2 regions of the Psychrobacillus sp. AK 1817 genome follow, and region 1 is predicted to be linked to the other one. Evidence: riboswitches for the same ligand, from Rfam matches in the RefSeq annotation. Region 1 holds a riboswitch; the other holds the start of a gene.

Region 1 (16,426 bases):
TAAATGATGTCAATGATAAACTTCGATCAGCTGCTGCTATTTCTATTAAGTGATCTTCGATTGTATTTGCTTTTAAAGATCTTAGGGCAGCGATATCTTGGATAGAGTAACCTTCCTTTAAAAGCTGTTCGGTCTTTAAAGCGGATTGTGTTAAAGGACTATGTACAAAAATCTCTTTTGTTAAACCTATTAAATCTGGATGACTTTCTTGATTGATGTTATCTAAGACAATATGCAACGCTTCTACAAATTGAAGCTTCATATCTATAATAGATTCTCCACACTCCAGTGCTAATTGCTCCCATGTGAGCCCACTAATGTGATAACCGCTCATTCGATAGACTAATAGTATACGATGTATTTCCTGTAACTCAGCAATTTGAAGTAAATGCTCTAACTGATTTTTAAAGTCCTTTTGAAATGTTGATGATTTATAGTCTCTCCCTCGTAAGTAATCTTTCACAAACTGGTGAACCGAATAATCTTTTTGATTGGGAATAAATCTAGTTTCATTTTTATTAAAATAAGATAGTGTTTGGACTACTAATTCTAATCTTGACCAGAACAATTTTTCGTTTCCCCTTAGCTCCCAGCCATTAAACAAAGGTTCTGTATATCCAGTTAACTGTTTTAAACCTTTATGACTAATCCTTAGTAGAGAATCTTCCTCTTCAATCCAGTTGTTTTGTTGGAGTTTAAACAACTGCTGCTTATATTCTTCTTGTGTTAACTTCGGATAAATAGAGAAAAAACGATGTAGATTAAAATAAGTGACATCTTGAATGGTTTGTCCAGATTTTTTCCCTTTTAATAAGTAAAAGGAAGCCATTGCTGACCGTTCCCCATTAAATTTTTGAATAATATTTAGTAATAGTTGGCTAAAATACAATTTAAATACCTCACAGTTTGAAAGTATTTTTGTTGAAAAGAAACGTAAACAGCTTTAGAATGAATAAGATAGCTAATTCTTATAAGTAGAATTAAAGGAGAGAATATACTAATGGCAAAATATACTATAGTAGATAAAGATACGTGTATCGCATGCGGAGCTTGCGGAGCAGCTGCTCCAGACATATATGACTATGACGATGAAGGTATTGCCTTTGTTATTTTAGATGATAACACGGGAACAACGGAAGTTCCAGAGGAACTGATGGAAGACATGGAGGATGCATTTGAAGGCTGCCCTACCGATTCCATTAAAGTTGCTGAAGAATCATTTGAAGGCGACGCTCTAAAATTTGAATAGTATATTAATGCCAAGAAGGATGACTAGCTCATTTTTCTTGGCTTTTTATATTTCTATAAACTTAAGTGGCAGGTTAATGCTATACCTACAAAAAAATAAAAACCGCAGACAAACTAGAAATTGTCTAGTTTGCCAGCAGTCATACATATCTTTAATTTATATTTGGAACTTTAAACGACTCGCTCACCTTGTCTAGTATAGGCTTCAATCGTTTAAATAGAACAACCATAACAATTGTAACTATAATACCTTTTATCAGATTAAACGGTAAAATACCGTAAATGATAGAATTAAATAAAGCTGTTCCTGTTTCCGCTGGGAAGTTTAAAAAGTACGAATACATTGGTAAGAAAACATAATAATTTAACAGGCTCATACCAAGAGCCATACAAACTGTCCCGACGCCTAAGCCGTAAGCAATCCCTTTAGAGGAAGAAACTTTACGATAAATGACATAAACAGGTGTCAAAAACAAAATACTAGTTGCGAAGTTAGCCATATGACCGACTGGAACGCCTGTGGGACTTCCTGAAAAGAACCAATCTAGTACGTTTTTCATGAAAGCTACAATGATTCCTGCAACTGGCCCCATTGTGATAGCAGCAATTAATGCTGGGATATCACTGAAGTCAATTTTCAAATAAGCTGGTAAAACTGGTAACGGAAATGCAAGCAGCATTAAAACGAAAGAAATACTACTTAGCATTGCGATTGCAATAAGCATTCGCGTCTTACTTTTTGCCATAAATCCTCTCTCCTTTTGCGATTCACTCCACAAGAAGAAAGGTTCAGTTCGTTATCAATACTCAAAAAATCCCTTAAGCAAATAAAGCTTAAAGGAGAAAAAGGTACACTTAAATAAGCGTATCCGTATAAGAGCATACGAAAAACGACTGCACCTTCACCTTCTCCCATCCAGACTATACTGTCGGCTTTGGAATTTAACCAAATCCTGCCTTTTACGGCTCGCGGGCTCAAGAAAAAACTCTTCTAATACCGCCGATCGGGAATTTCACCCTGCCCCGAAGATGAATCAATATTTTATTGTCATTCAAGACTATCTCGAATTACAATCATTTTATCAAACTATATTAATATATGCAATACAACTGTTTCGATTTAAGTATATTAACAGATGAACCTTTTTTATGAAATTAAAGTACAGTGTTTTTTTGTTCACCTTATATAATTGTAATAACTAACTCTTTCCGACTATAAAACTTGCCTGAACGGTCATAAATTTTTCTATCCGGTCATAAAACTCGTCCGAACGGTCATAAATTTTTCTATCCGGTTATAACTCTCGTCCGAACGGTCATAAATTTTTCTTTCCGGTCATAACTCTCGTCTGAACGGTCATAAATTTTTCTATCCGGTCATAAATCTCGTCCGAACGGTCGTAAATTTTTCTTTCCGGTCATAACTCTCGTCCGAACGGTCATAAATTTTTCTATCCGGTCATAAATCTCGTCCGAACGGTCATAAATTTTTCTATCCGGTTATAAAACTCGTCCGCACAGTCATAAATTTTTCTATCCGGTCATAACTCTCGTCCGAACGGTCATAAATTTTTCTATCCGGTCATAAAACTCGTCCGAACGGTCATAAATTTTTCTATCCGGTTATAAAACACTTTTTTCGAATAAAAAACCCAATAAAAAAATCGACCGACTAATTAGTAGGTCGATTCTTTATTATTCAGTGGTTCATCATGTACCCATTAGGGCCAATTGGGATTGGTAAAGTAGCTGTCAAATCAAATCGATCCCATTGCTTCTGTACAACATTTTCTAGACGAACTGTTTTATCGAAGCTTGCAGCTGTTAATGTAAAGGCTTCAATCATAAGAATAGAATCTTCATATTCCAATGTTGCCAAATCTAATGCTTCGTCAAATGTTATTACAACCGTGTTGCCTTCCTCTGATACCTCATAACTAACATCTTTCGGTACAACAGTCGTATAAAGATCATTTGCTGATTTTGGCATATCTTTAAAAGCATTCTCAAACTTAGCATCCTTTGGAACAAGGAATGTCAGTCCGCTATTCATTGTGTGTTTAAAATACATTCGTTCTTTGTTTCCGCTTGCCAATTCCTTTTTCCCTATTACTCCTACTTGGTCCCAATTGATAGCTGTGCCATCCTCACTTAATCGTTCTAGGAAGGAAAAGTCCTTAAAAATATGACGAATTGTATCAGTATACACTCCGGAAGTAGCTGAAGCAGCATCATAACCATGCCCTTTAGGTAAATAGTGTTGAAGCGTATCGCCATCTGAAACCAAATTACCTTGCAAGGGCAAATATTCCTCGAACCCTAGAGCAGATTCATCTATAGTGCTTGCATATTTTTCATATAACTGAAGACTATTTGGCAATCCGTCAGTAAAATCTTCGTTTATTTTATCCTTAGGTATAATTATTGTGATTGGGTAAGCTTCTGCCCCTTCTGTTACAGAAAAATGAAATGGAATTCCATCATTTAAATCATCTTCATATACAGTTCTAGCGTTGTTAAAGGCTTGAACGGGCACTAATTCACTTTCGACAGCTAAAGAATTGACTACATCATTTGAATTTTCTATAGCCGCATCTTCCTTGGCTTCCATTCCGCCCTCTGTTGTTTCTACCTCAGAGGCAGGAGCAACGTCCAACGTTCTCAACATGTCCGATTTGTCTGTAGCCTGTTGCTGGATTGCAGATTTTTCACTACTTGTGCCCAAGTATGAAGAAATTAAGAACGTTAACAACAAAACAGAAGCAACAGACACTAAAAGTGGCATCCATTTAGAAAACCATTTATTATTTCGTATGACTTTATTTAAATCGGAAGAATCCATTTCTAACTTCACTCGATTGTATACTTCATCCTTCGAACGATTATCTGTGAACTTGGGCATGTTGTGTAAGAGCTCATCTAACGCTTTATTCTTTTCTTCTTGATTACTCATGTAAAACATTACCCTCCTTTTGTTTATCAGATAATTTTTCTCGAAGTGATTTAATAGCTCTATGCTGAGTAGTCTTTACCTTACCTTCTGTCCAATTTAATACTTGTGCGGTTTCAGCAATGGACAGCTCTTGAAAATATCTCATAATGACTACCATTTTCTGATCTCCAGTACATGTATCTAAAGCTAGTAGCAAGGCTTTCATTTCATCATTTAAAACAGTAAAATCCTCCGGCAACATGTCTTTTGATGCAAGCTGTGTAGATTCCCAGTCAAAAGCATCAAACATTCTTTTCTTTCTAACGGAATGCTTTCGAAAATGATCAATAGCTACATTTTTTGCAATTGAAAATAACCATGTTTTCTCGGAGCTTTTTCCCTCAAATTTACTGTAAGCTCTTAGAACACGAACATAAACCTCCTGGACCAAGTCTTCCGCAGTTTGTCTATCTTTAACTAGATAGATCAAAAACTGAAAAACGTCTTGATGATAGGTATCATACAAGCGGTGGAAAACGGAGTCATTCATAATGCTCCCCCCGTTCTTTCAATTAGTCGTTTCATCTCCCGATTTGTTACATTAGCTTAATGGCAATTGAATAATAAATGTTGTGCCTACCCCGACTGTGCTTTCTGCTGATAGGTGACCTTCGTGTCTTTCGACTATATTTTTCGCAATAGCAAGGCCGAGGCCAGTGCCAGCTTTCCCTCTAGTTCTAGCTTTATCGGCTTTATAAAACCGCTCAAAAATATAAGGTAAATCCTCCGCAGGTATACCAAATCCAGTATCTGATACCTTTATAATGATTTGGTTTTTGGATTTCTCTAACAGTACGGAAACAGAGCCTTCTTCCGGAGTATGCCTTAAAGCATTATCAATTAAGTTCGTTAAAACCTGTTCCATACGATCTTCGTCTATCTCAATTTCGATTAATTCCTCAGAAGGTATATTGTGATCAAACTTTAAGCTAACATTACTTTCTTTCGCAGCTTGGTCAAATTTTTGGGTAATCCTTTCGATTACCGAAACAATTTCTGCTTTTTCTTTGTGTATGCTCAAATAACCTGATTCAAGTCTCGCTAAATCTAATAACTCTGTTACAAGTCTACCCATACGTTTAGATTCATCATAAATAACCCGAATCATTTCATTTTTGTCTTCTTCTGTCGTGACTATTTCATCGATAATGGCTTCACTGTATCCTTGCAGCATAGAAATAGGTGTTCTTAGCTCATGAGAAACATTAGCGATGAAATCTGAACGCATTTTGTCTAATCTATGTTGCTCAGTCATGTCGCGCAATACGACCACTGCCCCACGAACAGATTCATTGCTATAAAGAAGGCTGATCGACACAGAGAAGTATGATCCTCTTATTTCTAATTCCTCATCTAATTCTTCTTCTAAATGCAATACATGCTCTAGAAGATGCTGAAGTTCATCAGGTAAATCTGATTTGTTAGCAATGTCATTTTCTTCATGCCATTTATTTAACAGTTGGTCAGCCTGTGGATTACTTACCTGTACTTGAAATTCTTTGTTGAAAGTAATTACGGCATCTGTCATAGAAGTAAGAATACTTGAAAGCTGTTCCTTTTCCTGATTGATTACCTCCACATGATGCTTTAATTGCTTACCCATTCTGTTAAATGCAGAGCCAAGCTCCCCTATCTCGTCTCTTTGCGTATAAGGTACCTTCGTTTCAAAGTTTCCTTTAGCTAGCTCTAAAGCCGCCTCTCGCATCGATCGAAGGGGAGATGTGATTTTAGAAGAAAGGAAGAAAGTAAGCAAGGTTGTAAGTAACAGAGCTATAAATCCAGACAGAAATACAATTTTTGTCGTATTATTAGAGGTTTTATTTACAACTTCTAAGCTTTGATAAATAAAAACTGCTCCATGAACCTGTTCGTCAGCTTCTAGAGGAGATGCCAAAATTATATAGTTTTCCATTCGATTTTCTTCTGTCATGGATGGCATTAGCATTTTCTTAATAATTGTTTTATCCGAAGTATAAATCTTGGAAAGCTGCTCGTCTTCTAATATTTTATCATTGATAACTTCTTTATTGAGACCCTCTTGAACGGAGAGGAATACAGAATCTGCATTTCTTACAATTAATGTATTTGTTTCCGAGCCTAAAATATCACTAATAATGGAGAGGGAATTCTCTAGATTTTCATGCTGTTCTACAATTTTCCCTATAGTAGCAGCTTCTTGTCTAAGAATTTCTTCCGCTTGTTCTGTATGAAAGTCTTCTAAAAATTCTAGCATTAGGACTGTAACGATAAACAACACAAATAAGACGAGAAGCAATATGGTTCCCCATAGCTTCCCGACCACACTATTCCAAATCCTATTCATTTCCTACCTCGAATTTATAGCCAACTCCCCAAACAGTTACAATCATTTTCGCAGCTTTTTCAGAAACTCTATTTAATTTTTCACGTAATCTTTTTACGTGTGTATCTACTGTACGTAAATCTCCAAAGAAATCGTAATGCCAAACTTCTTTTAACAGCTGTTCCCGATCAAAAACTTTATCTGGCGCTTTAGCAAGGAAGTAAAGCAATTCATATTCTTTTGGAGTTAAGCTAACTTCTTCACCATCTGCAGTGACTCTATGTGCATCATGGTCAATGGTTAAATGAGGAAATACAACAATATCCTTAGAAATGGAAACTGTCTGTGATGGAGAAAATGCTGCTGATCTTTTCAGAAGTGCCTTTACTCTAAGAACAACCTCTCTTGGACTAAAAGGTTTTACAATATAATCGTCCGCTCCCAATTCAAAGCCTTCTACACGATTAGCTTCTTCGCCCTTAGCTGTTAAAAGAATAACTGGTGTGTCTTTATGTTCTCGAAGCTCTGTAATAACCTCTATACCATCTTTTTCAGGCATCATAATATCTAGGAGAATACAATTATATTCATTTTCTAAAGCGAGTAAAAGAGCAGCTTCTCCGTTTTCAGCTTCCTCTACCATATACCCTTCTCTTTCTAAATACATTTTCAACAAACGACGGATACGTTCTTCATCATCTACTACTAAAAGTTTTATCATTTCTGACATTTAAATATCATACCCTTCTATCTACATCTATTCTATATTGTACAATTACTTAACATAAAAGAAAAGAAAAGCTCTACATTCTGCTGAATGTAGAGCTTTTTGACACTACTTTTGACTTACTTATGCGTATGAGTGAAGACCCGCAATGATTAAGTTTACAGCAATAAGGTTAAACATAATGATGATAAAACCTATTAATGCCAACCATGCAGATTTTTCACCTTGCCATCCTTTTGTCAATCTTAAATGTAAGAATACCGCATAGAATAACCATGTGATAAGAGCCCAAACTTCTTTTGGATCCCAGCCCCAGAAACGAGACCAAGCTTCATGAGCCCATATCATTGCAAATATTAGAGCCCCTAATGTGAATACAGGAAAGCCAATTAATACAGAGCGATACCCGATTTCATCCATTAGTTGAGAATTAGCTTTTTTAGCTAATGGCTGTAAAACTGTAGCAATACGTTTACGTAAGATTAATCGAAGTAATCCATAAAGTACTGTACCGAATAGGACTGCCCATACAACAGTCGTTAACTTCTTACCATTAATTAAAGGTGGAACTTCAATTAGCGGTTCCATAGCCCCATCAGTAATAACCTCTGATTCATTCATACCAAATAGTGCTGGTAGGTTATATTCTATATCATGTGGATTTCCTTCTTTGTCTATATAAGAATATTCTGCTGAATAATCTACTGCAGAAAATGAAACAGTTGAAATAACGAAACCTAAAACTAAAACTAAAAGGTACATGGTTGCTTCTATCCAAAAACGTTGCTTAGACGGTTTTGTTAGGTCGATATTTTTTAGTAACCATATTAAACCCGCTACTGCACTGATTGCTAATATAGCTTCACCAAGTGCTGCTGTAATAACATGAATAGTTAACCAGTGACTTTTTAGAGCTGGGATTAATGGAGTGATATCCTTTGGGAACATGCTTGCATAGGCAATGATTAGCACTGCTATAGGCAATGCAAAAAGACCAAGAGCAGGAGTTTTATAGATAAAGTGAATAAGTATAAAAGCTCCTACTACGAGCATTCCGAATGCTGTAGTAAATTCAAATAAGTTACTTACTGGTGCATGTCCAGCAGCAATCCAACGGGTAATAAAATAACCCAAGTTAGCTACAAAACCAATAATCGTCACTATAATTGCTAAATTTCCCCATCGTTTATATGAATTTGTAGCTGCTGCACTTGAAGATTTGACTGCTCCACCAAATAAAAACGTAGCAACCAAATAAGCGACAAACGCTACAAACAATAAAGTCTCACTTACAGAAACCATTGTCATTTTATTTTACACCTTCCTCTGTTTCCTCTTTTTCTTGTTTTGCATCTAAATCTTGCTGATCTTCGTATGGTGGTATATTGGTTATCTTCGAAACCTCATCGATATCCTTCTTAACGCTCATCCAGTTTTTGTTCGTATGAGCAGCTACTACCATCTGTCCATCCTCTAAATATTGAAGCCAAATACGTCTATGGTTCCAATAAGACCCTTGTGCAACACCAATCATAAAGATAAGTCCACCAAGCATTAGAATAGGAAGTGTTAAATCTTTGCGAATTGTAAGACCTGACATATCTCTAGTTTCTACACTTTCAAATTTAACTTTATATTCTGTTTCCCCTAAAGGTTCTAATGTATTTTGAATCATGACAAAACTAGTTTCACCTTTTGGATATTCCGGGCTGTACATTTTCACTAAAAATGCAGGATTCTTAGGCTCAGGAGTCTCTGATTGAGGTTCACCATCTACAAAACCAGAAAAATTAGCGTAGTAGTCTACGATTTCTACCTTATAACCATCATTTAACTCGTACATACTTTGTGGATTTGATAACTCCACCGTAAACTGACCATGATCAGTACCAGTAGCTTTGTCCTCCAAATGGAAAGTCATAGACTTTAATTCATTAAGACGGAAATCCATCTGGAACACAGAGAAATTATCAAATTTCAAAGGTTCATTAACCTGGATGGACTCTTCCTTCACTAACTTTAAGTCTTCGGGATGACCAGCGACTGCATCATCTGGCCCTTTATATAAAGCTACATCCGTTTGATAATTTTTAGCAATCGATCCCACTCTATCAAGTGCTTCACCAAAAACTTCTTCTGACTCTTCTTTTGTATATGTTTCATAGATGAAATCCTTACTCTCTAAGAAATAACCATCTGTTTGTGGTATGTAAAGAGTTTCTCCTTCTCTTATCCACATAGTTTCATCTACATAAAACCCTGGGATTGCACGTAGCATAACACCAAACAGGAAAAGTATTAAACCTAAATGGTTTACGTAAGGCCCCCATCTGGAAAAACGACCTTTTTCTGCAAGAATTGCATTTCCTTCTCGTTTAACCTTATACTTCATTGACTTAAGCTTTTCTTCCGCCTTCTCAAGAGATTCGACAGGAGCTTCTACTTCTGCTGCGCCGAATACACGCTGACGTTTCAAAAAGCTAATATGTCTTTTTGTTTTTTGTTTTTTAAGAGATTTGTAAAGTGGTATTACTCTATCCAAACTTGCAATGACTAAAGAAATACCTAGCATTCCCACTAGCGTTTGGAACCACCAGGAGCTATAAAGATCAGAAAGTCCTAATTCATAATATAATGTTCCAAACCATCCATACACTCTCTCATAATACGCTGCAATATCTTCTTCTCTCGTTGCAGGAACATAAAAAACCTGTGGCAGAATAGTTCCTATAGCGGCAGCTATTAGGATAGCAACGATAATCCACATTCCGACTTTTACACTAGAGAAGAAATTCCAGATTTTATCAATTATTGTTTTGTTATAGGTTTGAGAACGTCTTGCAGACCCTTCATATCTCATATCAACAATCTTTTGTTCTCTCGATTGTTGACTTAAAGGGCGTCCACAGCTTTCACAAAGCTCTGTACCTGCAGGGTTGACGTGCCCACATTTACAAACTATCTTGTCCATCTAAAAGACTCCTTTAGGAAGGTTTGATTTGTTCCATGAAATTTGCAATATCTTGCTCGGTCATCTCACCTTTAATAATCTTTTCTATCTTACCTTCCGGGCTAATCAAAAAGGTTGTTGGTAGCGGATCAATATTATAGGAATCCAACAAGCTTTTGTTTTGATCGATTGCAATAGGAAATGTTAAGCCATAACGGTTAGCAAAACGATTTACCTTTAAATCCGATTCTCCAACATTAATAGCTAGAGTCTGAACACCTTGATCTTTGTAGACATTGTACTGATTGTCCATTGCAGGCATTTCCTTTGCACAAGGTTTACACCAAGTTCCCCAGAAATTTAAAAAGATGCCTTGTCCTTTGTAATCGGAAAGCTTATGCTGTTCTCCATTCGTGTCTACCACATGGAAATCCGGTGCTTTATCGCCGACTTGTAAAACTGCATTTTTTTCTTTAGTCACGTTAGAGAAAATTGTAAATACAATTGCTAGTGTAAGTACTACTAAAATAACTGCTCTTATGTAAAAACGTTTTTGTTTGGATTGAGCCAAATTTATTTCCTCCATTCCATGCATTGCCGACAATATTATATCAAAATTAATGTCCAAATTGAGAAGGACATATGAAGGCTTTGTGAACTTTTCATTGTTATTTACCTATTTTACCTGTTTCAGCAAGAACTCTGAGCTGTTTTACCTCATGAGTTGTTAGTTCTCTCCACTCCCCTGCATTTAAGCCATGCAAAGTTAGAAAGCCAAATCGTTCTCTTTTTAGTTTTTGCACAGGAAAACCAATTGCATCGAACATGCGTCGTACTTGACGATTTTTTCCTTCATGGATAGTGATTTCTACAATCGACTTATTCGTTTTCTTTTCAGAAGACAAAAGCTTTACCCTTGCCGGTGCGGTCTTGCCGTCTTCTAAGACAACTCCACGCTCAAGAGGTCTTAATTGTTCCTTAAGTGGTATTCCTTTAAGTCTCGCCACATAGGTTTTGTCCACTTTAAATTTAGGGTGGGTCAACGCATACGAGAAATCTCCGTCATTTGTTAAAAGTAGTACTCCTGACGTTTCGTAATCTAATCTTCCTACTGGATATAGGCGTTCTGTAACATGAGGCAATAAATCCGTCACGGTTTTCCTACCTTTGTCATCCGTTACTGCAGAAATAACTCCTCTTGGCTTATAAAGTAAGTAGTATTTTTTTTGTTCCTTCTCTAACTTTACTCCTTCAACCTCCACCGTATCAGAGTCAGAAACTTTTGTACCTAATTCCTTCACTACTTTACCGTTTACTTTTACTTTTCCTTCCAAAATTAACTCTTCAGCTTTTCTTCTAGAAGCAACACCTGCGTGTGCTAATACTTTTTGTAATCTTTCCAAGTAATTCACCTCGTCCATTCTTTCCATACATGAGTGAATTATGTCACACTTTTACATAAAATAAAAGAAGACAGTCTTTTGGAAAAACTGTCTTCTCAAAATTATTTGACTTTCTTCACATTAAATTCTAGTGCAACATCTTTATCAATCATTACTTTCCACAAATAAGGCTTTTTCTCGTTGTTATTACGAGGAATAATTAGAACATTATTCAACTGATCCTGTTCCTCTTTATTCAACAATAAATAATAGTCTTTTTTTACTTCTATCACGTCTTTTTGAAATAGCTGATATTTCCCTTTTTCCACTACCTTAACATTCTCATAGTTTTGAAAGACTTGCTCAGCCAAGGAGACATGAGTATTCCAATCATTCGAGTGGTTCAATGTCACTACTATAACTTCCTTATCCTTATCTTTTAAATAAGTGACAAGGGTTCTTCCTGCTCTCTTCGTATAGCCAGTTTTTCCGGCAACGGTGTACTCGTTGAAGTGTATTAGTTTGTGCTTATTTCTCCATTTGATCGAACGTTCCTCTGGCACAAAATTTTTGGCGGAGGAGATTTTTTTAAAGTCTTCATTTTGGAGTGCTAAACGGAACATATTAGCCATGTCATGTGCAGAAGCGTAATGATCGTCATTGTGTAAACCTGACGGATTCGTAAAGTGAGAATGATCTAACCCTGCTAATTCAAACTTCTCGTTCATCAGCTTAACGAAACCTTCTAATGACCCTCCTGTATGCTCTGCTAAAGCGTATGCAGCATCATTTCCTGATTGAAGCATAAGACCATGCAGTAAGGAGTTAACTGTCCAGACCTCACCAGGCTGTAAATAGAGCGAGGAACCCTCCTGGGCAGCAGCAACAGAAGAAATTGTGATCTCTTCATCAAGTGTGGCATTATCCAACACAGTCAAAGCCGTCCAAACCTTTGTAAGACTTGCAATAGGCAACTCTACATCCGCATTACTTCCAAGCAATAGTCTTCCTGTCTTAGCATCAATAACAGCATAGGAGGATGAGGTTGCATGGGCATTACTAATATTTATTAAAAGAAAAAACAAAACTAGTATAAACGCTTTTTTGTAAATGGAAAATACTCCTTTTTCATTTATTTCTATCCTTCAAATGCCTCTTGAAACTTGGTCATAAACAAATCGGTGTCTCCCATATCGTCTACTTCCACATCTTCTGGTAAAGGAGGCAATGCACTTATATCTTTTAAACCGAAGTACTGTAGGAATTCCTGTGTGGTGCCGTACAAGATAGCTCTACCCGTTCCTTCTGCACGTCCAACTTCTTGAACTAGTCCTTTAGCAGATAAAGTATGTATCGGTCTTTCTGATTTCACTCCTCTTATATCCTCTATTTCTACCCTTGTAATAGGCTGCTTATATGCGATGATAGCCAAAACCTCCAAAGATGCCTGAGATAGAGATTGAGTAGTAGGATTTTCAACTAGCTTTTGAATACAATCCACGTTTTCTTCCTTCGTTACTAATTGATACGTGCCAGCAAGTTGTTTAAGTTGAATTCCTCTTTCCTCAGAATCTTCATATTCCATCATAAGCGAGTCTAAAGCTTCTCTTACATTTTCTTCATCTTCCTCCGTTAAAAATGCAAGCTGTTTCTTTGTTAAGCCATCTTCTCCACTAACAAATAAGAGGCTTTCTATTTTACTCTTCAATTTCTTCATATATTTCTATTTCCTTTCCTAGTTGAACAAATAAATCTTCAAAATTTTTCTTCTGCTCAACCTTGACCGCCTGTCGTTTCATAAGCTCTAATATTGCCAAGAAAGTAGTAACAATTGTTGTTTTATCTCTAGTAGGGAAAAGCTCATAAAATGACAGTCTTCCATTATGCTCTTTTAATGTAGAGATTACATTATTCATCGACTCTCGAATGGAGACCTCTTGTTTACTTACGCGAGTATGGAGAGGAGCATTTAGCTGTTTTCTCCGAAGCATCTTCTGGAAAGCACCAAGCATATCGTAAACATTTACTTCAAGATCAAACAAGGCCAATTGCTGATTGCTTTGATAGCCACTCAAATCCGTTGGAGGCTTAGTGTAAAATAGATTTCGAGTTTCTTCTAACTCTTGCAAATTACTAGCAGCTTCTTTGTATTTCTTGTACTCTATTAATTTAAGAACTAACTCGTCCCTAGGATCGTCAAGATTAATATCAAAATCATCTTCCAGTTGATCATCCTGATGAATCGGAAGAAGCATTTTACTTTTAATAGAGAGCAAGGTAGCGGCCATCACTAAGTATTCACTTGCTTCATTTAACTCCAGCACACGCATCGCATGTATGTGTTCCATATATTGCGTGGTGATTTCGGCCATTTTAATATCATATATATCTATTTCCAAACGATTTATTAAATGTAATAATAAATCGAGTGGACCTTCAAATGCTTCTGTTTTTACTTCGTAAGACATAAAACTCCACCTAATATTAATTTTAATCATAATTATAGAGGAAAGGTGATTGTAATGCACCCTACATTCCATCCTAATTTTGTTCAATTTTTAAAAGAATTTAATGACATCAACGATTATTTCGAATGCCACGAGCTGTTAGAAGACTATTGGAAGGAAGTTGCACCTCGCCAAAAAGTACATTCTTTGGCTGCACTTATCCTACTTTCCACTTCTATGTACCATTGGCGTAGAGGGAATTTTTCAGGAGCACTAAAAACAATGGGTGGCAGTATTAAGCGAATGAAAGAAACAAGTCACTCTCCCTTCTTTGAAACTATTAATTTTCATCGATTATACCAAGATGCTACAAATGCCTATAATTCTATCCAAAGGCAGGAACCATTTTTAGGATTTCAAATTGACATCCAAAACAAGGAGCTTCTTTCCCGGGTTGAGGAGATACCATTCGTAAAGGAAGAAGATCGAAATTTTCTTATTCATAAACATATGCTTAGAGATCGCTCTGAAATACTTGAAGAACGAGAAAAACAGAAAAAAAGAAGAGAAGGCCACTAAGGTCAGTTCTCTTCTTTATCTGCATTGCATTTTTCAAAGAAAGGTTTTATTTCTTCCGTTGGTTTTACAGTGGTGGTTTGTAAAATATTCGACAGTGTTTGAACCATATTTTTGCCAATACCTTCACCTCGATGAGAAGGATTCACAGAAATATGCTGAATGACACCTTCAGTGCCTTCCATACGAACCCCTACAATTCCTACTACATCTTCATCCTTTTTCCAAACAAATAAATGCCAATCTGGATTAGATTCATATTGATGAATTGTTTCTAGCAATTTTTTTAAATCTTTTTCATTGGGCATGAAAGACAACAGCCCCATAGAAATTTTTTCATATGCTTTTTTATAACGACATAACATGTTTTAGACCCTCTTTTAATTTCTTTAAAAGAACTTTACTACCTTTTATGATAATTGTCCAACTATAGTTTAACATTTGGTGCTATAAGGAACCAATACAATGCTCCCCATACTATACCAACTATAAATATAATTAGAAACAAAATAACATTCTTGTTTTTCACTTAGCCTCTTCCTTTCTCTAACGTGAAGGGAAGGTCAAGACGAACAAGGTCTTCCAGAGTTTCTCGTTTCACTGCCAACTGGTGACGACCGTTTTCAACAAAAACAACGGCGGGTTTTGCTATGCGATTATAATTGCTTGCCATTGCATAACCATATGCACCTGTACAAAAAACAGCCAAAATATCCCCTGGTGAAGCTTTTGGTAGTGTAATATGTTCAATTAGCTTGTCACCAGATTCACAGCATTTACCAGCAATGGTATACTCCACTTCCTTGAGTTCTCCCATTTTGTTAGCAATAGCTGCACTGTACTCCGCTCCATATAAAGCTGGGCGAATATTATCAGACATACCGCCATCAACCGCTAAATAGTTTCGTATTTCTGGCACTTCTTTTTCCGAGCCGATCGTGTAAAGTGACGTTCCCGCGTCCCCTACTAACGAACGACCAGGTTCAATCCATATTTCAGGCATATCTAGGTTCGCTTTGGAAACTAAATCTTTTACTGCAATCACCATTTCCTTCACATAAATAGACGGTTCTAATGGTGTGTCTTGCTCCGTATATTTAATCCCAAACCCTCCACCTAAATTTAGCACTGTACAAGCGTAATTAAAGGTGTTTTCCCACTCAATCATTTTAGTAATAAGCTTCTCTGCTGCCACTTTAAATCCGATTGTTTCAAAAATTTGGGACCCGATATGGCAGTGCAATCCCAGTAATTCAATAAATTCATCTTTATAAACCTGTTGGAAAGCTTTATCTGCTTGTCCATTCATCAAATCGAATCCGAATTTTGAGTCTTGTTGTCCAGTCGTAATATAATCATGGGTATGTGCTTCAACCCCTGGAGTCACTCTCAGAAGAACTTTCACTTTTTGGTTGAGTTTAACAGTTAGTTGTTTTAAAAGCTCAATTTCATAAAAATTATCCACCACTATACAACCAATTTTATGCTCCATAGCTAATATTAATTCTTCAACACTTTTATTGTTACCATGAAAATGAATACGCTCTGCAGGATACCCTGCTTTAATAGCTGTATATAGTTCTCCAGCGGAGACAACGTCTAAGGATAAGCCTTCTTGCTCAATCACTTGGTACATCGCAACGCTAGAGAAGGCTTTACTTGCATAGGCAACCTGTGCAACTACATTTTCTTGCTTGAATGTGTCTAAAAAGGCTCTAGCTCTAGCTCTAATAAGAGACAGATCATATACAAACAGAGGAGTCTCATATGTTTTTGCAAGTTCTAAGGAGTCAATACCACCT
Region 2 (16,426 bases), 1.1 Mb from region 1:
CTGACTGGCTAAAAATAAAGTTAAATACCAATGAGGATTACAAAGGCTTAAAAAAATTAATGCGTGAAAATAATTTAAATACAGTTTGTGAAGAAGCAAGATGTCCAAACATTCATGAATGCTGGGGATCGCGACGTACTGCGACATTCATGATTTTAGGAGCTGTGTGTACAAGAGCTTGTCGTTTTTGTGCTGTAAAAACAGGTCTTCCTAACGAGTTAGACTTAGCAGAACCAGAACGAGTAGCAGATTCAGTTGTCATTATGAATCTAAAACACGTAGTTGTAACAGCGGTAGCCCGTGATGATTTAAAGGATGGTGGTTCGGAGGTCTTTGCAGAGACAATTCGAGCAATTCGTCGAAAAAATCCTTTTACAACTATTGAAGTATTGCCTTCAGATATGGGTGGTATTGAGCAAAACATTCGTAATATAATGGATGCTAAGCCGGATATTCTAAATCATAATATTGAAACAGTACGACGTTTAACTCCAAGGGTTAGAGCGCGTGCTCAATATGACCGATCTTTAGAATTATTAAAACGTGCCAAGGAAATGCAACCGACTATTCCTACGAAGTCTTCGTTAATGCTAGGTCTAGGGGAAACATTTGAAGAAATTATCGAGGTTATGGACGACTTACGTGCTCACGATGTAGATATCATGACTATTGGGCAGTACTTACAACCAACAAAGAAACACCTTAAAGTACAAAAATATTATTCACCAGCTGAGTTTGGAGAATTACGTAAAATTGCCATGAGCAAGGGCTTCTCTCATTGTGAGGCAGGACCACTTGTAAGAAGTAGTTACCATGCGGATGAACAGGTAAATGCAGCAGCGAAGCAACGACAACTGCAAGGTGAGGAATTACTAGCTATTCAAAATAGCTAATGGATGGTGAGCGAATGATTATTGCTGAAGGTTTCACTTATGAAGTGATTGAGGATTTTCGAGAGGCTTTTAAAGAAGAAGCATTTATAGAGCGTTATAGTGAGATTTTAACGAAGTATGATTATATAATGGGCGACTGGGGCTACGGTCAGCTTCGTCTAAAGGGCTTTTTCGAGGATCGAAATCATAAAGCAACATTTGATACGAAAATTAGCACTATGAAGGATTACTTATACGAGTATTGTAACTTTGGTTGTGCTTACTTTATTGTTAAAAAAACAGGGGTAGCACCAAAAACAGTTCCACTCGAATTAGTAAAAGATAAGAAAGAAAACCTTGAGCAAGATCAGTTATGATCTGCTCAAGGTTTTTCTTTTTGTAAAAATCTATACACTATTCTACTTTAGCTCAGTAATTCTCTTAGATAATCTCTTAGCTCCGTTGCTTCAGCTTCAGATCTATTAAAAACATGCTCTAAGTAGCCTGGTTCTTCCACATCATCCGACCCAATAATAGCTGATCGATTGTATTGAATGTCCATCACAAGTACCTTACCGAAAAATCGAGAACTCTGGACAATTGCTAAATCATATCGCTGGCTTTCTCCAGTAAATCCAACGAATCTTGTTTTTGTATCTTCGACGTCATCATACAAGAAAAATCGTTCCACCCTTGACACTCCTTCCTTACCTATGAATTATGGTACTATAGAATAGAACTATATATCAACTGACCAAGAATTAGGAGGCTGTACAATGTATTTTGTGGACCGTAAAAGTATTGCAATGACATTGAAGCATATGAGAGAATTGCTTGACTTAATAGATAGTAAAAAAGATTGGAATGAAAATAGTATAACGAAGCTTGCATTAGAGCGAGTGGGACAAAATATGATTGAGTCCATTATAGATGTAGGTAACTCAATGATTGATGGCTTCATCATGAGAGATCCAGGTGGCTATGATGACATAATTGATATTTTGACTGATGAGAAAGTAATTACAGCAGAAATGGATGCGCCTTTAAAAGCTGTTATTGAAATGAGAAAAGAGCTTGTGAGACATTTCTTTTCCGTAGACCATAAGCAATTAGAAAGTGTTCTAGTGAAAAATCTCCCTTATTTACAACAGTTCCCAGAAAGAGTAGAAAATTATTTAATCAATGAGCTTGGGCCAGTTTCAGCATTTTTACCGGAGGACTCCGATGTCCGCCTATAAAGGATACTTTTTAGATTTAGATGGAACTGTATATAAGGGGCTAACGCCAATTCAGGAATCTGTAGATTTTGTACATTATTTGCAAAACAATGGAATCGAACCTTTTTTCGTTACTAACAACTCTTCTATGACTCAAAAGCAGCTACAAGCGAAGCTAGCGAAGATGGACATACATACTACTGAGGAGCAAATTATCTCTTCATCGATTGCAGCTGCTAATTACATTGCCGAGCATTATCCTGCAAAAAGCGTTTTTATGATCGGAGAGAAGGGCTTGGAGGATGCATTATGTTCTGTAGGAATTGAGCCAACGGATGACTTGGCAGAGGTTGTTGTCATGGGAATAGACCATAAAGTCAATTACGAAAAGCTCGCACAAGCTTGTTTGTCAATTAGGGCTGGAGCGGCGTTTATCTCTACAAATAGCGACCACGCTTTCCCAAGTGAAAGAGGCTATCTTCCAGGGAATGGAGCGTTCACCAAATTAGTAGAGCATTCTACAGGTGTTGAACCTATTTTTACTGGAAAGCCGCAACCGTTTATGCTTGAGTTTATTCAAAAAAAGTATGGGTTTAAAAAAGCAGAGATGGTGATGATTGGAGACAATTATCAAACAGACATATTAACCGGGATTCACATGGGAATTGATACTGCTCACGTCAATACTGGAGTTAATAGAACGGAAGAAGTTCAAATGTTCCTTCAAAAACCGACTCATTTTTTAGAAACTTTACATGACTGGATAAAATAAAACACCATTCATTGTTTGGAAGAACAATATAATAACTGTATTAAATAAGGTATTCCTGTTGAGCTTAGAACAGAGAATACCTTATTTCTTTTTCTCACTCATAAATGGAGTAATGCTATTTATGGAATGAATGTATGAAATTGATTTAATAGATTAAAATATATAAAAGGTATCGAGAGAATATCTTCTCGATACCTTTTAAAATAATGGATTTTCTTCAATGTATTTATATATTTTGGCTACAAGATCTTCGGAAGATTCACCCTCTACCACATCACCGTTCACTATGGCGAAAAGTGTTTCGGAACATAGGGAACAATAGCTAAGACAGCCATATTCTAGCACATCTAAATCAGGATCCTGTTCTAATATATCAAAAGCTTCTTGTGAACCATTTGCAAGGTTGCTTATACAAAATTCAACCATTGGATTCATAGCTGTCACCTCACTACATCGTCATGCTACTCTATTTTTTTATAAAGGTCAATTGTGAAGTTTTATTGTGAAATGTGTCACAATCATTTATAATTTGAGGAGACATTGAAACAAAAGGGAGAATATTTATGCGAAAATTAGTATTGTTAGGTGGAGGATATGGGAATATGCGCGTATTACTACGCCTATTACCAAATAATTTGCCAGATGATGTAGAACTCACATTAATAGACCGTACACCATTTCATAGTTTAAAAACAGAATTTTACGCGTTGGCAGCAGGCACATCATCTGATCATGAAATTAGAGTGGCTTTTCCAGAGAGTGACAAGTTAAAAATTACTTATGGAGAAATTGAGAAAATTGATGTAGAAAATAAACAAGTAATTCTACAAGATGAAAAAATAATTCCATACGATGATTTAGTAATTGGACTTGGCTGCGAAGATAAGTATCATAATGTTCCAGGAGCGGATGAATTTACTTATAGCATTCAAACAATTGGGCGCTCTAGAGACACATACAATAAGATTGGTGGATTACCAGCAGGTTCTGTTGTAGGAATCGTGGGGGCAGGTCTAAGTGGAATCGAGCTTGCGAGTGAGCTTCGTGAAAGTAGACCAGATTTAAAAATTAAATTATTTGACCGTAGCCCTCGAGTATTAAGAGACTTTCCAGAACGCTTAAGTAATTTTGTACAAAAATGGTTTGATACAAATGATGTAGACGTGATAAGCAATTCGAATATCACAAAAGTGGAACCAAACAAATTATATAATCATGATGAAATAATTCCGGTAGATGTTGTAGTTTGGACAGCCGGTATTCAGCCAGCTGCTCCTGTTCGTGCTTTACCTGGAGAGAAAGACAAAACTGGTCGCATCATCCTTACTCAATATCATGATCTACCAAGTTACGATAATGTCTTTGTAGTTGGTGATTGTGCATCCTTGCCGTTTGCTCCAAGTGCACAGCTAGCAGAGGAACAGGCAGAGCAGATTGTGAAAGTACTGCAAGCACGCTGGAAGGGTCAGCCACTACCAGAAAAAATGCCAGATATTAAGCTTAAAGGCTTTATGGGATCTCTAGGTAAAAAGCAAGGCTTTGCTTATTTGGCAGATATCTCTGTTACTGGACGTATTGCAAGATTGATGAAATCAGGTTTACTTTGGATGTATAAACGCCATAACGGATAAATTAAAAAAGCTTGGAAACGTGGAGTTAAACGCGTTCCCAAGCTTTTTATTTTTTTATAAAATGCTTTCTCTGGGAAAAAGCATTTTACTTAATAAGCTTATTTGAGTACTTTTTGAAATGATACTTAACGTTATTCTGCTATATAACCGTACTTTTCGAGGGCAGAGAATACAGGCTTTAACTGAATATAACCTTCCCCTATAACTTCCTCGTTTATCATTATTAATGGGTAGAAAAACTCATCATTTGCAATTTGATTGGCAATTGACAGTTGTTTTTCGTCTTCTATTGGCTTTTCTATATCAATATATAAAAATGTTATTTGATGTCCAGGAAATTTTCTGGTAATTGCAGCTTCTAACCATTCATACGTGTCCTTAGAAGAAGGAGCATTCACACAGCTTGCACATACTATATCGGCACCGTAAATTTCAACAGTGAGTTTTTCTTGTGCCATAAAATACTTGTCCCCTTTAACTTATATATTATTTTACCCATCTATATTATAAAGGGGATACGGAAATACTGTCAAAAAGCGAATATCCTTTAAATGATAGAGTTTTAATATGATAGCTTTAGTCATGATTGTTTCATGCACTAACGGTTGTTGATTTAGTTAGTCTGAAAGTCCAGGAATGCAAATCAACTAAAAGGTGGTAATACGAAGAAAGCCTCTACGTCGAATTTTTATGATACAATACTAATCAAATAGAATAATTTCCTTCGGGGTAGGGTGAAATTCCCAATCGACGGTGTTGAGATTATATCTCTAAGCCCGTGAGCCGCTTTTAGTGTGCAGGATTTGGTGCGAGTCCAAAGCCGACAGTTATAGTCTGGATGGGAGAAGGAGTAAGCAAAACATTTTAAAATGGCAATTTTAAAATGTATTTTTTGCTATGCACTTTCATCCCATCACAACCGTGTTGGGAATTTTTTTATTTTATAACAATTTTATATTATTCCTTCGGGGTCGGGTGAAATTCCCAATCGACGGTGTTGAGATTGTATCTCTAAGCCCGTGAGCCACTTTTAGTGTGCAGGATTTGGTGCAAGTCCAAAGCCGACAGTTATAGTCTGGATGGGAGAAGGAAGCAACGCAAGTAGACTTTTGAAAATACATATTCACTAGTCTTATTTGACGAAGCCAAATTTACCTCTCATCGAAACTCCGACAAAAAATGTTCGGGGTTTTTTATTTTGAGAAAGAGGTGACGAAGATGTTTACAGGGATTGTTGAGGAGCTAGGGACAGTTCAGCAGATGAATATGTCTACTCAATCGATGGAAATTTCCATTGGAGCTAGCAAAATTTTAGAAGATGTACAGCTTGGCGATAGCATTGCTGTAAATGGTGTGTGTCTAACTGTTAAAAAGTTTGCGAATGATCTGTTTGTGGCAGATGTGATGCCTGAAACGGTTAAATCGACAAGCTTACAGCAACTTAAAAAAGGTTCAACAGTGAATTTAGAAAGAGCAATATCCGCGAATGGCAGATTCGGAGGTCATATTGTTTCTGGACATGTCGATGGTGTTGCAACGATTCTTCGAAAGAGACCAGCTTCCAATGCAGTATATATAGACTTAGCAATGCCAAAAGAATTGCTTTTTAACTGTTTAATGAAGGGCTCAATCACCATTGATGGTACAAGCCTGACGATTTTTAATGTAACAGATTCTATAATTACTGTTTCTTTAATACCACATACATTCAAGGAAACGGTGCTTGGCTTAAAACAGACTGGAGAAATTGTCAATATTGAAACGGATTTAATTGGCAAGTATGTAGTAAAGCATCTAGCCAATCAAAATACAGGAAAAGTGACTGTTGATTTCTTACAAAAAGCCGGATTCTAAAGGAGTGGAATGAAATGAATACTATAGACGAAGCAATCGTTGCATTAAAGCAAGGTGAAATCATCATTGTAGTCGATGATGAAAATCGAGAAAATGAAGGTGATTTTGTCGTAATAGGTGAGTATGCAACACCTGAAAACATTAATTTTATGGCAGTGCATGGTCGTGGCTTAATATGCACACCCATTTCGAATGAAATTGCAGAAAGATTGTCATTAGACCCAATGGTAAATAAGAGCACGGATTCACATCAAACAGCCTTTACCATTAGTATTGATCATAAATCAACAACAACAGGCATTAGTGCATTTGAACGATCTTATACAATTCTTGCACTATTAAATAATCAAGCTGTAGCAACAGATTTCAACCGTCCAGGACATGTATTCCCTCTTATCGCAAAAAAAGGGGGAGTTATAGAGCGTCGTGGTCATACAGAAGCAGGTGTAGAACTAGCTAAATTATGTGGTTCAAAAGAAGTCGCTGTTATTTGTGAGATTATGAACGAGGACGGTACGATGGCACGCATGCCACAACTTGAAAAAATTGCAGAAAAATTTCAAATGAAGTTTATTACGATAGAAGATTTAGTGAAATACACAGAAGCGAATTATAAAGCTTACGTAAAAGGAGAATGAGCATGGGACAAATTCTTGAGGCACAGCTAGTCGGTACAGATTTAAAAATAGGAATTGTAGTAGGAAGATTTAATGAGTTTATTAATGACAAATTATTAAGCGGTGCACTAGACGGTTTAAAACGTCACGGAGTTGAGGAAGGAAATATTGATATCGCTTGGGTGCCAGGAGCATTTGAAGTACCATTTATCGCAAAGAAAATGGCAAGTACGAAAAACTACGATGCAATAATCGGCTTAGGTACTGTAATACGTGGATCTACTACGCACTATGACTATGTATGTAATGAAGCAGCAAAAGGCATTGCAAAAGCAGGCCTAGATACGGGTATACCTGTTATTTTTGGTATAGTGACAACGGAAAATATTGAACAAGCAATTGAACGTGCAGGAACAAAAGCTGGAAACAAAGGCTATGACAGTGCGGTTTCTGCAATTGAAATGGCGAATTTAAATCGTTTATTTTAAGAAAAGAGAATCGATACACATGACATTGAATATAATATAATTGGTTGGCTGTGAATACTGGCAAAGTGCTATTTATGAAATTAACCGACAAATCTTTAAGCAATTCTTATTGAGAATTACCTATTCTCACTTTTCCAATAGTATATTTAAAGCACCTCTGAAACATGTACTGGTTTATTTGTACATGTACAGAGATGCTTACGTTTTCAGTGAATTAGCCTAAGTTATTTACTAGATTGAGGGAAACTTGTAAATTGTATAGACGCCATCCTTAAGAGGAGCTGCTGTTAAACAGCTATAAGACTACGAACGGTAAGTTGTCCAAGATATCTGCCGGGATTTGCAGAATATCCTATTACTGTTGGGGAAGTAACAGTAGCATTGATGACAATACGACCTGTATTTCCTAATAAACCAACTGCTAAAAGAGCATCTCCTGATGCAATTGCTACGTCCTGAGAGCTACCAGAGTTAGCATCGGTAAATAAAGGAATAGTTGCTATAACAATTCCTAAAAGATTTACTACCTCTAAAGTTGCAGTTACTGAGACAGTCTCGTTACCTGCATACGCATAAAACGTGCTAAGTGGCAAAGCAAGTCCTAGAATTGGTAAAGTTCCAATGTCGAAAATGCTTTGGAATGTAACCGTTTGGTTGGATGCTGTATTCGGTGACCAGATATAAGCGCTGCTGCCATCAATTAAAGGAGACAACATAGCTGGTGCGGTTGGTACTGCTGGTGTTGGAAGAGTACCTGGTAAAGCAGCTGTATCAGCAATGACTTGAGTATTTGCTGGAGTTGTAAATGCTTGTAAGGTTAAAACCATAAAAAAACACCTCCTCGAAGTTTATTGCCAACAAATGGCATACTGTAACATATGAACTTTTAGTAGAGGAAGCTAGTCTAATAGACTAGAATTGAAAATAAATTTATTTTGGAAAGATATATTGGGGAATAAAAGCCTGAAATAACACGATTCTCGCTTTTTATTATTAATATTAAGTAAATAGTCTATATACAAATCATCTTAAAAATGATTTTTATCTTAAAATAAAACAGGGTAAATAATATTTTAGGAATCTTAGGGAATACTCTTATCACGGTGTGTTTTGTGGGGAGTAAACACTTCCATTTAACCAACAATTATTCTATAATGATTATAGCGAAAGGAGTCGACATATATGACTGATACAATTAACGAACAAGTACAAGAAGTTTTAGATAAATTGCGTCCATTCTTACTACGTGACGGCGGAGACTGCGAGCTTGTTGACGTTGAAGATGGTATTGTAAAATTACGCCTTTTAGGAGCATGCGGGAGCTGCCCAAGTTCTACTATCACGTTAAAAGCTGGTATTGAACGCGCTTTATTAGAGGAAGTACCTGGAATAGTAGAAGTAGAACAAGTATTTTAATACTAACAGATATAAAAAAGAAGCCTGAATGAGGCTTCTTTTTTTCACCCTCGCATTTCCTGCCAACGCTCTTTTGCCATTTCAATTAGCTTGGGTTCTATAGAGGTACTTTGTTTTTCGATTACTTTGGAAAAATAACGCGTTGCTAATTCTCGGTCACCTATTCTTCTAGAAAGCTCTGCTATCATATATATAATTCGTGTCTCGGACATTTGAGTTCCATTGTAATCTTCGCTAGAATAGGAGTCTGAGTAACGATCTCTGGCTATTTCTAGAAATCTATTTTCATCTTCTTTGTTTTCCATCATGCGGTAGAGCCAAGCAGTACGAAGTGCTAAGCCAGCAATAGAGACAAATTTTTCTTTTTTTAACGTTCCACACAGTATGCCTAATTTATATGTAGTGATCCCGTCTTGTGTCGTTCGGACGTCGCCATAGGAACGTGGTATCCAATTAGTCGATATTTTCTCTTTAATGATTTCTTTAAGTCCAGGTGCAAAATACTTAGTAAAGTCATCGGTAAAAGAAAAGCCACAATGCTCACATACAAATACATTATATAATAACGGGTTTATTTCTTTATTTTGATATATTGGTTGAAAGTCTGTTTCATGAGATTCGACTTTTATAAATTTTGAACGTATCTTGGTTGATTTAAATTTGTTTTTACAATGTAAGCATTCGATATCTTTTTGGTAATATGGAGGTATTTCCATTTTATCTTCTCCTTATTCTCGTTCTTGGTTTTATTATACTGTAAAAATATTTCGAAAGCGAGGTAACTTAAGTAGTTTTCCTTGTATAGATTGTGATTAAATTGATATTATATAAATAAGGAAGGAATGTGATTCAGATGACAGAAGTAGTTAATTTGTCTGAAGCGGCAGCTTACCGCGTCAAAGAGATGATGGTTCACAACGAGGAAGAAGGTTCACTTCTCCGTGTATCTGTTAACGGTGGCGGATGTAGCGGTCTTTCTTACGGTATGGGATTTGAAAAAGAGAAAAATGAAGACGATATAGTTTTACATCAGCATGATTTAGAAATAATTATATCTAGTGAAGATGCTTCTATTCTCCAAGGTACAGTCATCGATTACAAAGAATCGTTGATGGGTGGAGGCTTTACCATCGATAACCCTAATGCAATTGCATCCTGTGGCTGTGGTTCATCATTTAGAACTGCTAAAAAAGAAGGCACACCGGAAAGCTGCTAAATATTCGAAAGAACATTTTCTTACTTAAGAAAATGTTCTTTTTTAAAGGATAAGAAAGTAAATTACGTTTGGAAGTCAATGAGGATCTAACTGGTTGCTCTCGCTTTCCCCCATTTGCTTGTCGGGACAGATCTAGGCGCTTGCGCTTTTCTCATGGGCTAATTGTCTGTATATTCCCACCTTTGCAATGTTGTTAAATAGTGTTGAAATCCTATTCTAAAAGGTCTAAAATAGGATGTAGTGAAAAATTTGTCGGAAAAATGACAAAGTCCATTTCTAATTGTGAATTATTCGTATCATTAGATTCATAAAAAATATAAAAAGGTGGTTGCGATCTTCGTGAAAAGACCAACAATTCTAGTATTAGGTGCAGGTTATGGTGGATTATCTACTGTAGTGAACCTTCAAAAATTAGTAGGTACCGATGAAGCAGATATTATTTTAGTAAATAAAAATGACTATCACTACGAGTCTACTTGGTTACATGAGGCTTCAGCTGGAACTTTACGTCCAGACCAAGTGCGTTATGATATTCAAGGAGTTATAAATAAAAGCAAGGTACAATTTGTAAAAGCAACTGTCGAAGGCATTGATGTTAATACTAAGAAGGTAGCAACAAGTGCTGGAGAATACACATATGATTATTTAGTAATCGGTTTAGGCTTTGAAGGTGAAACATTTGGAATCACTGGTTTAGATAAATATGCACTATCAATTGCAAATGTAAATGCTGCTCGTCAAATCCGTGATCATATCGAATACCAATTTGCTACATGGTCTACAGAAGAAAACAGAGACGATGCTCGTTTAACTATTGTAGTAGGAGGAGCTGGCTTCTCTGGTATTGAATTTTTAGGTGAATTAGGTAATCGTATTCCTGAGCTTTGTGAAGAATACGATGTACCAAAAGAAAAAGTACGCGTTGTCTGCGTAGAAGCTGCTCCTATGGTATTACCTGGTTTTGATCCTGAGCTAGTTGAATATGCTGTTCGTCAATTAGAAGCAAAAGGAATCGAGTTCTCTATAGGTACACCAGTAGTAGAAGCTACTCCTGAAGGCGTTAAAATTAAAAAAGGCGAAGAAGAATTTGAATTCATCAAAGCTGGTACTGTAGTATGGGCTGCTGGAGTTCGTGGAAACCGCTTAATCGAAACTTCTGGTATCGAAAATATGCGTGCTCGCGTTAAAGTTGAAAAAGATATGCGTGCACCTGGATTCCCAGACGTATTCATCGTTGGTGATTGTGCTCTAATGATTAATGAAGAAACAAATCGTCCATACCCACCTACTGCTCAAATTGCTATGCAACAAGCTGTAACAGTTGCTAAAAATATCGTAGCCCTAATGAAAGGCGAAAATACAAAGGAATTTGTTCCTGAACTAAAAGGAACAGTTTGTTCTCTTGGTGAGCATGATGCAATTGGAGATGTAATGGGTAGAAAACTTACTGGTACTAAAGCATCCATCATGAAAAAGGTTATTGATAACCGTGCTCTTTTCATGATCGGTGGAGTTCCATTAGTGCTTAAAAAAGGTAAATTTAAATTATAAAAGAAAAACAATAAATGGCTCCCACTGTAACTCTCAGTGGGAGCTTTTTTAAAGTATAAAAGGTAAGTATGTTTTTGTTAAAGGAGATGGATTATTTGTCGAAGGATAAACGAGGAAATGTCTGGTTGGGAGCTGCAGGATTAGTTTTAAACAACAAGGGTGAATGGCTAGTTGTTAAAAAACGATATGGTGGCTTAGAAGGAAGATGGTCTTTACCTGCAGGCTTTGTAAATGGTGATGAAACAATTGAACAGGCTGCCGTACGTGAAGTTAAGGAAGAAACTGCGGTAGATTGTACAGTTAAAAATATGATCGGTTTTAGAAGTGGGGTCTTACAGGGAAAAATCAGTGATAATATGGCCATTTTTCTTCTTAAACCAATTGAAGAGGAACCGATTATTCAAGTGCAGCTTTCTGAGCTATATGAGGCCAAATGGATACTTCCAAGTGATTTACTGGAAGATGAGAACGCTTCTGTAATGCTGCATGAATTAGCAGCTGCGTCTTTAGAAATTGGCTTTCCAACTATCGAAGGGATAAATCCTGGAGACATATTTGGGTATACTAGCTATAAATTATTCATAAAATAATCCGAACATAAATAGACTAAATTCATGTCATTAAAAATTCAACTGTGACTAGCTCTACTAATAGTGGTTAGCTTATAGAACTTCGATAAAAAGTCTTATGAAACAAAGCATTTTTCATAAGACAGTCTATTTTTCTATACTTAAGCACTTTTAAAACACGTATCAAATATATTTTGTTTTTTATTTACAAATATATTAATCCGTGATATATTATCTGAATATTAAAATAAATATTCAAGGAGGCGTATTATATGATTAAATTTAAAACAGAAACTGCAAAGTCTTGTCCTTATTGTAAAGGTGAAGGATATTTCCAACTTAGACTTGGTGGATCAGAAACGTGTGGCTGCTGTAATGGCTCTGGAAAAAGTAATAAGAAGATTATTTGACAAAAATGTGAAAAGAAACAAGTACATTGAATCCATGCCTCCGTTAAGGTAAACTATTTAGAGATACTACGGAGGTATATGATTATGAATTTTACAATTACACAGATGATTCTTTCAGTACTAATTTTTCTAGTTATGTTTTTTGGAATCGCCTTCTTATTAAATATGTTACTAAGAATGTCCTGGTTTGTGGCTATTTTATATCCACTAATTGTGGTATTTATCATTGATGAGGTAGGGTTCTTTGATTATTTCACTAACCCGGGTTCTTCATTCTCTGCTCTTGGAGATAAGTTTGTTTCTTTGCATATGGCAGATATCGTAATTTTAACAAGTGGTTTTGTAGGAGCAATTATTGCGGGGATCGTTATTAAAATGCTTCGGAAAAGTGGATATCAAATGTTCTAAAAAGGGATGGCCTTATAGCCATCTTTTTTTTATTGGTAAGAAAAAGCATATGCATAATTCCGAAGTACATACTTAGCCTCACGGTAACTGTATAGAAAGGTATGGGAAAAAGAAACGAATATTAAGTATCAATCGACTAATGTATTAGAAAAGGAGGGGTGGTATTGAAAAAGTATGTGATTATAACAGTAATGATGCTAGGGAATCTATTGTTATGGGGATGCTCGGATGAATCAAGCAACAGTTCAATAGACCAAAACACTACAACAGAAGTAACCATTGGTAATCCTACTGCACAAGAAATTCTGGAAATTGATTCAAAAGCTGATATTTTTCAGTGGGATAGTATAATCTATAGTACGAATATTGAGTGGGTTAACGAACTTGTCTTAACAGAAGGTGATTTAGTAGGGAAAATTGAGTATAACACTTCTAATCCAATGGATTTTAAAGATTCTACAGCAAATATTCTGCCCATTGGTACTGAAATATTTAAAGCTAAAGAACGTAATGATGTACTTATTACTAAGTACAATGATGAATTAAAATACTATTATCAATTAGTTGAAGGATAAACAACAAATAGAGTCCAATTAGGAAAAAACAAGAAGCGCATTCGATTTAAGGCGAATACGCTTCTAGAGATAATAAAATACTAAACAAGTTTAACAGTACCTGTTATTTAGAGAATAATGCACAGTAGTTGTGGGCAAGAGGAATGTATATTTAAACTACATTTGATTTAACTCTTAATTTGTAAAAAAGCTATAAAATCACGGTGTAAATAATGATAGATATCATAATCCCAGTTAGGGCACCCATAAATACCTCTATTGGTTTATGACCAAGCAACGTTTTTAATTCTTCTAGCTTTTCTTCACTTTTCTTTTGTCCCCAACCTTTTGTCTGATCCACAAATGCCTGAAAATCTACACGCATTTGATTGATAATAATGGCTTGCTGGCCAGCCTGGAATCTGACACCAGTTGCATCGAACATCACTATAACTGCAAATACAGTAGCAACTGCAAAGAGAGGTGAGTCTAAACCTGTCTCAAAAGCAATAGCTGTGCAAAGAGAAGTTACAGCCGCAGAGTGGGAACTAGGCATTCCACCAGTAGAAGTAAATAACTTCCAATCAACCTTTTTGGTGACCAAAAAATGAATAGGTATTTTCACGAACTGAGCAAAGAAAATAGAAAATAGAGCAGCTAGTAATGGAGTATTTTGGAGGATTGTCAGAGTAGACACAGCCTTTCAAGGAAAACTTTAGTTACTACTAGTATAACATATTACTACTATTCGAAAAATCAAACTTGTTGCTATATAATGATAATGTATCCAAATTATCTAGGGGGAAAAATAATGATTATAAATACTAATGAAGTATTATTCGAAGAAGTGCAATCAGAAACACTAGTGGTGGGCATTCCAAAGCATCCTGAAAACACAGAGAAGTGGGATGCATTGTTAAATGCTTTTGGAGACCACATCCTAGAATGGGTAAAAAGCGGAGACATTTCATCAGATTTAAAAAAACTAGTAAAAGTACCAGTTGCTAATCAGGAAACTGTAAAAAGAATTCTTTTTGTCGGGCTTGGTGACCGCAAAAAGTTAACTCAAGAGAACATTCGTGAGGCATTTGGCTTAGTAGGCAAAGAACTTCTTTCGAGTAAGCCAGAGTCTTTAGCAGTTTGGATACCATCATTTACATCAGAAACAGCTACAGAAGCCGATGTAGCGTATTTAGCAGCCGAAGGAATTGGAATGGGTGCATTCGTTTATGAAGGCTACAAAACATCCTCTAATGTCCCTGATTACTATTTACCTGCCATCGAGCTATTAACTGACACTGATCCGGACGAAGCTGCTACTTATTTTGAGGTAGGAAGTATTTATGCAGATGCAGTAAATGAAGCAAGAATTTTAGTAAACACACCAGGAAACGTATTAACTTCTACACAGCTAGGTGAGTATGCAAGAGAGCTTGGAGAAACATATGGCTTTGAAACAGAAATTTTAGGTAAGAAAGAAATAGAAGAACTTGGGATGGGAACATTACTTGCAGTAAATCAAGGATCTGTTGAAGAACCGCGATTAATCGCTTTGAAATATCAGGCAACAGAAAACTGGGATGATGTAGTGGCACTTGTTGGTAAAGGAATTACTTTTGATACAGGTGGTTACTCTCTCAAAACGAAGGCAGGTATCGTTGGGATGAAGGGCGATATGGGAGGTGCTGCAGCAGTATTAGGAGCAATGCAAATTATTGGAGAGCTTCGTCCAAATAAAAATGTTATTGCAGTTATACCTTCCACAGACAATATGATTTCTGGTAATGCCTTCAAGCCTGATGACGTCATCACTTCGATGAGTGGAAAAACAATTGAAATTTTAAACACGGATGCAGAAGGCCGTCTTGTTCTAGCAGATGCGGTTACTTATGCAAAACAACAAGGAGCTAACTATATCGTAGACGTTGCTACTTTAACAGGTGGCGTTATTACAGCTCTTGGATATGACAAGACAGGTGCACTTACAAATGACGAGGAGTTTTTTGAAACCTTTATGGAATCCTCTTTAGAAACTGGCGAGTTTGTATGGAGATTGCCTTTAACAGAAAACGATAAAAAACGTATCCGCAAGAGTGATGTGGCTGACTTGAATAATTCTCCTGGAGGAGATGGTCATATGATATTTGGAGGCGGTTTTGTTGGAGAGTTCGTGGAGGAAACACCATGGATTCACTTAGACATAGCTGGAACATCTGACTCTAAATCTGCCTATGATTTTGGACCAAAAGGTGGTACCGGTGTAATGGTACGAACATTGGCTACTCTTATCGAAAGAATGGCTGAAGAAGAGTAGGGTATACGCACAGGACACTTATCCCATATAGCATACACTGTGTTGAAAGGAGGAACATTATGCCTAGATATCAACGCGGTGGTTATGGAGGTAGAGGTCCGGGTGGCCCAGGAGGCTATGGTGGATTTGGTGGAGGTTTCGGTGGTTTTGGAGCGCCATTATTAGGAGGCTTTGTAGGAGGTCTTTTAGGTTCTTCCATTGTTGGCTTTGGTGCCAGACAACCTTATCCTTATCAGCCATATCCATACCAACCGTATCCTTACTACAACAATTTTACACCGTATTACCCGTACTACTAAAAAAGAGCTATTGCCATTCCTTGATATATCAGGGAAGGTAATAGCTTTTTTAAAATTTGGTTCTGTTAAATTTTGATATTGATTTTCCTTCTGAAGAATATCGAATGCATTTTTTTTGGCATTCCCCGTTTGATTTATTCACCGATATTGTATTAATTATCTTATAAGTAAATCTATATATATTTGGCTGTCTAAAACATAATATCCATTCAGCATTTATAATTTCTTTTTCATTGAG

The links. A riboswitch is a leader RNA that binds a small molecule or an ion and turns the genes downstream of it on or off. The one in region 1 is predicted to bind FMN.
Region 2: linked by a shared signal. The riboswitch ahead of ribE (riboflavin synthase) and the one ahead of D0S48_RS03810 (ECF transporter S component) in region 1 are both predicted to bind FMN.

Annotation. Positions count from the first base shown of each region.
Region 1 covers NZ_CP031739.1:740,649-757,074, forward strand. The annotation lists gene D0S48_RS03800 (YpbB family protein) at 1-889, opposite strand, end outside; gene D0S48_RS03805 (ferredoxin) at 1,001-1,249, shown strand; gene D0S48_RS03810 (ECF transporter S component) at 1,401-1,994, opposite strand; FMN riboswitch at 2,149-2,283, opposite strand; gene D0S48_RS03815 (hypothetical protein) at 2,948-4,201, opposite strand; partial or broken gene sigX (RNA polymerase sigma factor SigX) at 4,194-4,736, opposite strand; gene D0S48_RS03825 (ATP-binding protein) at 4,782-6,563, opposite strand; gene D0S48_RS03830 (response regulator transcription factor) at 6,556-7,272, opposite strand; gene ccsB (c-type cytochrome biogenesis protein CcsB) at 7,393-8,577, opposite strand; gene D0S48_RS03840 (cytochrome c biogenesis protein ResB) at 8,579-10,240, opposite strand; gene resA (thiol-disulfide oxidoreductase ResA) at 10,254-10,790, opposite strand; gene D0S48_RS03850 (pseudouridine synthase) at 10,888-11,622, opposite strand; gene D0S48_RS03855 (D-alanyl-D-alanine carboxypeptidase family protein) at 11,724-12,686, opposite strand; gene scpB (SMC-Scp complex subunit ScpB) at 12,740-13,318, opposite strand; gene D0S48_RS03865 (segregation/condensation protein A) at 13,299-14,069, opposite strand; gene D0S48_RS03870 (DUF309 domain-containing protein) at 14,124-14,627, shown strand; gene D0S48_RS03875 (GNAT family N-acetyltransferase) at 14,630-14,989, opposite strand; gene lysA (diaminopimelate decarboxylase) at 15,154-16,426, opposite strand, start outside.
Region 2 covers NZ_CP031739.1:3,747,655-3,764,080, forward strand. The annotation lists gene lipA (lipoyl synthase) at 1-893, shown strand, start outside; gene D0S48_RS18700 (YutD family protein) at 908-1,249, shown strand; gene D0S48_RS18705 (DUF3055 domain-containing protein) at 1,297-1,563, opposite strand; gene D0S48_RS18710 (DUF86 domain-containing protein) at 1,649-2,110, shown strand; gene D0S48_RS18715 (TIGR01457 family HAD-type hydrolase) at 2,097-2,861, shown strand; gene D0S48_RS18720 (YuzB family protein) at 3,060-3,296, opposite strand; gene D0S48_RS18725 (NAD(P)/FAD-dependent oxidoreductase) at 3,425-4,492, shown strand; gene D0S48_RS18730 (YuzD family protein) at 4,624-4,950, opposite strand; FMN riboswitch at 5,209-5,346, shown strand; FMN riboswitch at 5,450-5,587, shown strand; gene ribE (riboflavin synthase) at 5,711-6,346, shown strand; partial or broken gene ribB (3,4-dihydroxy-2-butanone-4-phosphate synthase) at 6,361-6,945, shown strand; gene ribE (6,7-dimethyl-8-ribityllumazine synthase) at 6,987-7,451, shown strand; gene D0S48_RS18750 (hypothetical protein) at 7,739-8,278, opposite strand; gene D0S48_RS18755 (NifU family protein) at 8,634-8,867, shown strand; gene D0S48_RS18760 (DUF2225 domain-containing protein) at 8,912-9,583, opposite strand; gene D0S48_RS18765 (HesB/IscA family protein) at 9,721-10,083, shown strand; gene D0S48_RS18770 (NAD(P)/FAD-dependent oxidoreductase) at 10,423-11,634, shown strand; gene D0S48_RS18775 (NUDIX domain-containing protein) at 11,730-12,224, shown strand; gene D0S48_RS20760 (YuiA family protein) at 12,476-12,613, shown strand; gene D0S48_RS18780 (YuiB family protein) at 12,692-13,021, shown strand; gene D0S48_RS18785 (hypothetical protein) at 13,186-13,596, shown strand; gene D0S48_RS18790 (divergent PAP2 family protein) at 13,787-14,263, opposite strand; gene D0S48_RS18795 (leucyl aminopeptidase) at 14,387-15,889, shown strand; gene D0S48_RS18800 (hypothetical protein) at 15,949-16,188, shown strand.